Aggregicoccus sp. 17bor-14: one gene and its partner. The protein of the gene in region 1 interacts with the protein of each later gene in a pairwise test. Links are inferred from orthologs where the notes say so. Each region holds a gene or a part of one and is shown on either strand. Other genes may lie near its edges. The genes, in order: FGE12_RS21790 and priA.

Region 1 (3,090 bases):
TGCAGGTTGATGCGGCCCTTCTCCTTCTGCAGCGCCGCGAGCAGCGCGGCGCCCGTGAGCCCCTGCGCGAGCAGCGCCGCGGCCGCGGGCTCCGCGGAGTGCAGGGCGCGCGCCTTGCGCACGAGGGTCCCGGCGGTGACCAGCACCACGCGCAGGTCCACGTCCTTGAGAAGTCCACTGACGAGTTCGTCGGCCATAGGGACGGTTCACTAGCCTGCGCCCTGCCCCGCCGCCAACGCGAAAGCACGCCCTGCCGCCCTTGTGCCTGGAGGGCGGGGGCTCACCCAGGGCCCGTTCAAGCCTCATTGGAGCCCCCGGGTGGGGCTAATGCTTGGGACGGGCACTGCGGGCGCCCGGCGCGAAAAAGGCGATCAGGGCGGCCGGGGGGTGCGGATATAAGCCCCGTACGACGTCATCCCCGGGCGAGCGCCCCCGCGCGCGCGCCCGGCCTCGCTGGAGCCTCCGATGAGCACCCCGAGCACCCCTGCCGCCTCCGCCGTCCCGCAGAAGAACTCGCTCCTCACCTCCCGCCTGGGCAGCTTCCTCTCGGTGGTGCCGCTGGGCGTGTGGACGGTGGTGCACCTGTGGAACAACCTCGCCGCCTTCCAGGGCGCGAGCGCGTGGCAGCGCTCGGTGACCGAGTACAAGCACCCCTTCGCCCAGGTGCTCACCTGGCTCGTGGTGCTGCTGCCCCTGCTCATGCACACCGGCTGGGGCATCCAGCGCCTCTTCAGCTTCCGCCCCAACAACGGCAGCTACAACAACTACGGCAACACCAAGTACATCCTGCAGCGCCTGAGCGCAGTGGGCCTGCTCGCGTTCCTCTGCGCGCACATCTACCTGGCCTTCCTCCACCCGCGCCTGGGCGGCGGCGCCCCCGAGGCCTTCAGCGACATCGCGGGCGAGATGCACCACCACACCCCTACGCTCATCGTCTACCTGCTGGGCACCCTCGCCGTGAGCTACCACCTGGCCAATGGCATCCAGGGCTTCTGCATGAGCTGGGGCATCCTCGCCACCGAGCGCTCCATGCGCCGCTTCGAGCCGGTGGCGCTCGGCTTCTTCGCCCTCCTGCTCGCGATGAGCTGGGGCGCGGTCTACGCGCTGTACCGCGCGGGTGAGGCCTTCGGCGGGTAGTCGCTCCCGCGAGGGTCCGAAAGCAAGACGGCCGCCCCGGAGAGTCCGGAGCGGCCGTTTCGCTTTTCAGGGGTTCGGTGCCCTCTCCCGGAGGAGAGGGCGGAGGCGCCTAGAACGGGATGTCGTCGTCCCCGCCGCCGTGGCCGCCCTGGTTGTGGTCGTCCATGCCGGGGGGCGGCGCGCCGTAGTCGTCCCCGCCGCCGCGAGAGGCCCCGCCGCCGCCACCGCCGCCCGTGCGCGGGCCGCGGCTGAAGCCACCGCCACCCTCTGCGCCCGCGCCGTCACGGCTGCCGAGGAACTGGACGGTGTTGGCCACCACCTCGGTGGTGTAGTTCTTCTTGTTCTCCTTGTCCGTCCACTCGCGCGTCTGCAGGCGGCCCTCGATGTAGCACTGCCGCCCCTTCTTCAGGTACTCGCCGCAGAGCTCCGCGAGCTTTCCCCAGACGACGATGCGGTGCCACTCGGTCCGCTCCTGCTTCTGGCCATTCTTGTCCTGCCAGCTCTCGCTCGTGGCGATGCGGAAGTTCGCGACCGCCTGCCCGCCTGGGGTGAAGCGCACCTCCGGGTCCGCGCCGAGATTGCCGATGAGGATGACCTTGTTCACGCCTCCAGCCATGACTGCCCTTCCTTTCGAGAACCGGTCCGTTGCGGGCCGGTTGTACGTACCGCCGGGACCTCCCCGGCGGCTGAAGGAGAGCTATAGCAGCGGGGGCTGACACGCCGCGAATTCCAGGCCGGTAAATCGGCTCCGGAAGCGTCCGGTCGGCTGCCTGCCCCCTCTTTCGCTACAGGGCTGTGGTGCAGCGGGGGCGCTAGCGGCGCGCGGTGCCGGTCTCGCCCAGGCGCGGGGCCGCGGCGGTGCCGGTGTCGTCCGCCTCGGGAAGCTCGGGGGCGAGCTCCGGGTCCGGCTTCGGCGCGCCCAGGTCCGGCGGCAGCAGCAGGAGCAGCAGCAGCGCGGGCGCCATGGCGAGCGCGGTGGCGGTGAAGAAGGCGGGCCAGCCCAGCCACTCCACGAGCACGCCGGAGAAGCCGCCCAGCAGCTGCAGCGGCACCGCGGAGAGGCTGGAGAGCAGCGCGTACTGGGTCGCGGAGAAGTTCTTGTTGCACAGCGCCGTGATGAACACGGTGATGGCCGCGCTGCCCAGGCCGCCCGCGAAGTTGTCCGCGCCCACGGCGAAGCCGAGGAAGACGGCGTCCGTTCCGCGCGTGCCCAGCGCGATGTAGAGCAGGTTGGTGGCCGCCTGCGCCGAGCCGAAGAGCAGCAGGCTGCGCCGCACGCCCAGGCGGCTCACCAGCATGCCGCCCAGCACCGCGCCGCCGATGGCGCAGGCCATGCCTACGCCCTTCTGGATGGTGCCTACCTGGATGAGGGTGAAGCCCAGCCGCAGCACGTAGGGCGTATTCATCGCCGCTGCCACCGCGTCGCCCACCCGGAAGATGAGGATGAAGGCGATGGCGACCAGCGCAGCCCAGCCGCGCGACATGAACTCGCGGAAGGGCAGCACCACCGCCTGCACCAGATTGCGCGGCGGGCGCAGCGCGAGCGGCTCGCGCGCGAGGAAGGTGGCCACCACGCCCACGAGCATGAAGGCGGCCATCACACTGTAGCTGACGCGCCAGCTGGCCTTGGCCGCGATGATCAGCGCGAGCGACATCGCCACCACCATGCCCACGCGGTAGCCCACGTTGAAGGTGGCGATGCCCATCGAACGCTCCTCCTCCGTGAGGGAGTCGGTGCGGAAGGCGTCGATGGAGATGTCCTGGCTCGCAGCGAAGAAGGCCACCGCCACGGCGACGGCCGCCATCAGGCCGGGCGTGGCCTGCGGGTTGATGGACGCCATCACCAGCAGCCCCACCGCGAGCAGCACCTGGGTGACGAGCATCCAGCCACGCCGCCGTCCCAGGAAGGGAGGGACGTAGCGGTCCATCAGCGGCGCCCAGAGGAACTTGAGC
Region 2 (3,235 bases), on another replicon or contig:
CGCGTACGTGCCCAGGCGCACCCGGGTGAGCCCCAGCGCGTAGTTGAGCAGGTTGAAGGGAAAGAGGGGCGAGAGGCGCAAGAGCAACACCACCTTGAAGCCCTGCGCCCCCACCGCGCGGTCCACCGCGGCAAAGCGGGGCTGGCTCGCGAGCCTGCGCTCGATGGGGCCGCGCAGCACGGTGCGCCCCAGCACGAAGGCGGCCATCGCCCCGAGCATGCTCGCCACCATCACCAGCAGCGTGCCCTGCACCGGTCCGTAGGCGAAGCCCGCGGCGAGCGTGAGCACCGAGCCCGGGATGAGCAGCACGCACGCGAGCACGTAGGCCGCGACGTACAGCGCCGCCCCCGCGCCGCCCGCCCCACGCATCTGCTCCACCAGCGCGAGCAGCCACCGGTTCAGCGGCAGCAGGAACAGCGCCGCCCCCGCCCCCGCCACGACCAGCGCCGCCAGCGTCCACTTCGCTCCTGCCCTCATGCGCCTCCCCGCGCGGCCCTGGGGCCGCTTCACCCGCGTTCTACGCGCGAGCCGCACGCCCGGTCACACCCGAAGGCTTCCGTGCGCAAGGAACTGGGCAGGTCAGGGTCCGCCTGTAGAGTGTGCAGCCTGCCGTGAGCTCGCCCTCCCTCGCCTCCGTCGCCGTCGGCCGCCCCGTGCGCGGCGAGTTCACCTACCGCATCCCGGAGGAGCTCGCCGGTCAGCTCGCGCCCGGCCAGCGCGTGCTCGTGCCCTTCGGCCGCGGCAAGGCGCTCGGCTTCTACCTGGGCCCCGCGCAGCCGCCGCCCGAGGCGGCCCTGCCGCGCCTCAAGCCCATCCACAGCGTGCTCGAGGCCTCGCCGGCGCTGCCCGCGGATCTCATCGCGCTCCTGCGCTTCGCCGCCGAGCACTACCGCTACCCGCTCGGCGAGGTGATCCGCGGCGCGCTGCCCCCGGGCCTCTCCAAGGCCGAGGAGGAGCACGAGGCGCGCCCCGACGTGCAGCACTTCGCGCGTGCCCTCACCACCGAGGTGCCCGCGGCACTCGCGCGCGCTCCCGCACAGTCCGCCGCGCTCGCGTACCTGCTCGCGGTGGGGGGAAGGGCGCCGCTCGAGGAGGTCGCGCACGCCATCCCCGGCGCGCGCGAGACGCTGAAGAAGCTCGCCCAGCGCGGCCTCGTGCGGCTGGAGGAGGAGGTGCTGCAGCCCGGCGTGCGCGAGGGGCTCGCGCAGGGCCGCCCCGCGCAGCTCACCCCCGAGCAGGCCGCGGCCGGCCAGGTGCTCGAGGCGGCGCTGGATGCCGGCGGCTTCAAGCCCTTCCTGCTGCACGGGGTGACGGGCAGCGGCAAGACCGAGGTCTACCTGCGCGCGGTGGAGCACGCGCGCGCGCAGGGCAAGGGCAGCCTCATCCTGGTGCCGGAGATCGCCCTCACCCCGCAGCTGGTGGGGCGCTTTCGCAGCCGCTTCGGCGCGGACGTGGCCGTGCTGCACTCGGGCCTCAAGGACCGCGAGCGGCTCTTCCACTGGCAGGCGCTGCGCAAGGGCTCGGTGCACATCGCGGTGGGCGTGCGCAGCGCCATCTTCGCGCCGGTGGACCGGCTCGGCCTCGTGGTGGTGGACGAGGAGCACGACCCCTCCTTCAAGCAGGAGGAGAAGCTGCGCTACCAGGCGCGCGACCTCGCCGTGGTGCGCGCGAAGCAGGCCGGCGCGGTGGTGGTGCTGGGCTCGGCCACCCCGGCGCTCGAGACGCTGGAGAACGCGCGGCGCGGGCGCTACGGGCTCATCGAGCTGCGCCGCCGCGTGGACGACCGCCCCATGCCCTCGGTGGAGCTGGTGGACCTGCGCATCGAGCGCCCGCGCGAGGGCGCACCCACCACCGAGGAGGCGCCGGTGCTCAGCCGGCCCCTGCTGGACGCGATGGAGCAGACGCTCGAGCGCGGCCAGCAGGTCATCCTCTTCCTCAACCGCCGCGGCCACAGCACCTTCCTGCTCTGCGAGGTGTGCGGCCACACGCTCAAGTGCAGCGAGTGCGACGTGTGCCTCACCCACCACCGCGGGCAGGGCAAGGTGGTGTGCCACTACTGCGGCCTCGCCACCGCCGTGCCCGAGCGCTGCAGCGAGTGCACCGGGCCGCTCTTGCGCCTGGGCGTGGGCACCGAGCGCGTGGAGGCCGAGGTCGCCGAGCGGCTGCCGCGCGCGCGCGTGGCCCGGCTGGACCGCGACTCGGCCACCAGCGCCGAGCGCCTCACCGAGCTGCTCGCCGCCTTCGCGCGCCGGGAGATCGACGTGCTGGTGGGCACGCAGATGGTGGCCAAGGGGCACGACTTCCCCGGCGTCACGCTGGTGTGCGTGGTGATGGCGGACACCTCGCTCGCCATCCCGGACTTCCGCGCCGGCGAGCGCACCTTCCACCTGCTCACCCAGGTGGGCGGGCGCGCGGGGCGCGGCAAGGACCCGGGGCGCGTCCTCATCCAGAGCTACAACCCGGACGCCGAGCCCGTGCGCCGCGTGCTCGCCCACGACTTCGACGGCTTCAGCGAGCAGGAGCTGCAGTGGCGCAAGGCGCTCGCCTATCCGCCCTTCGCCCGCCTCGCCGCCATCCGGCTCGAGGGGGAGAACGCGGAGCAGACCGCGGGCGTCGCGCGCTTCCTCGGAGACCACCTCGCGCGCCGCATGCCGCCCCCGTCCGCCGGGGTGCGCCTGCTAGGGCCCGCGCTCGCCCCCATCAGCCGCATCCGCGGCAAGACGCGCTGGCAGCTGCTGCTCAAGGCGCCCACCCACGCCGCGCTCGCCCCCCTGCTCGCCAGCCTGGAATCGAAGCTCGACGACGTGCCCGCGAGCGTCCGGGTGGTGATCGACGTGGACCCGGGCGCGATGCTGTAGACTTTCCAGCCCCCTATGGCCGCGCCGGTCCTCCTCGTCCACGACGACATCGCCACCATCGCCGCCGTGCGCCGCCTCCTCGCGCGCGAGGGACACGAGGTCATCCTCGCCACCTCCGCCGCAGACGCGCTCATCGCCTACGGCCACCACCTGCCCGCCCTGCTGGTGCTCGCGCCCTCGGTGGAGAGCGGCCGCGGCCACGTGGTGCTGGACGAGCTCGCGCAGCACCCGGACGGCCGGCTCGCGCGCGTGCTGCTGCTCGGCGAGCCCATCCCCGGCTACGGCGCGCCCGTGGCCCCGCTGCCCCTGGACGGCCCCGCCTTCCTCCAGCAGGTGGACTCCCTCGTGCGCTCGCCCACCGAGGCGGACGCCTGGTA

Evidence for each region.
Region 2: the proteins of FGE12_RS21790 (region 1) and priA interact in binary tests that used the Escherichia coli proteins (3 or more experiments, as listed by UniProt). The link is inferred for Aggregicoccus sp. 17bor-14 from one-to-one orthologs.

What each region holds. Positions count from the first base shown.
Region 1 is NZ_VJZZ01000012.1:88,058-91,147, reverse strand. Bases 1-2,784 are described here. They hold FGE12_RS21790 (single-stranded DNA-binding protein), read right to left. Parts: upstream 1,754-2,784; coding sequence 1,247-1,753; downstream 1-1,246. Other genes in these bases: FGE12_RS21785 (MFS transporter), read right to left, coding at 1,950-2,784; FGE12_RS21795 (succinate dehydrogenase), read left to right, coding at 466-1,137; FGE12_RS21800 (Hsp33 family molecular chaperone HslO), read right to left, coding at 1-197. Also shown: more of FGE12_RS21785, read right to left, coding at 2,785-3,090. UniProt on the Escherichia coli protein: Plays an important role in DNA replication, recombination and repair. Binds to ssDNA and to an array of partner proteins to recruit them to their sites of action during DNA metabolism. Acts as a sliding platform that migrates on DNA via reptation.
Region 2 is NZ_VJZZ01000007.1:115,462-118,696, forward strand. Bases 306-3,234 are described here. They hold priA (primosomal protein N'), read left to right. Parts: upstream 306-611; coding sequence 612-2,858; downstream 2,859-3,234. Other genes in these bases: FGE12_RS14980 (TVP38/TMEM64 family protein), read right to left, coding at 306-477; FGE12_RS14990 (DUF4388 domain-containing protein), read left to right, coding at 2,874-3,234. Also shown: more of FGE12_RS14980, read right to left, coding at 1-305; more of FGE12_RS14990, read left to right, coding at 3,235-3,235.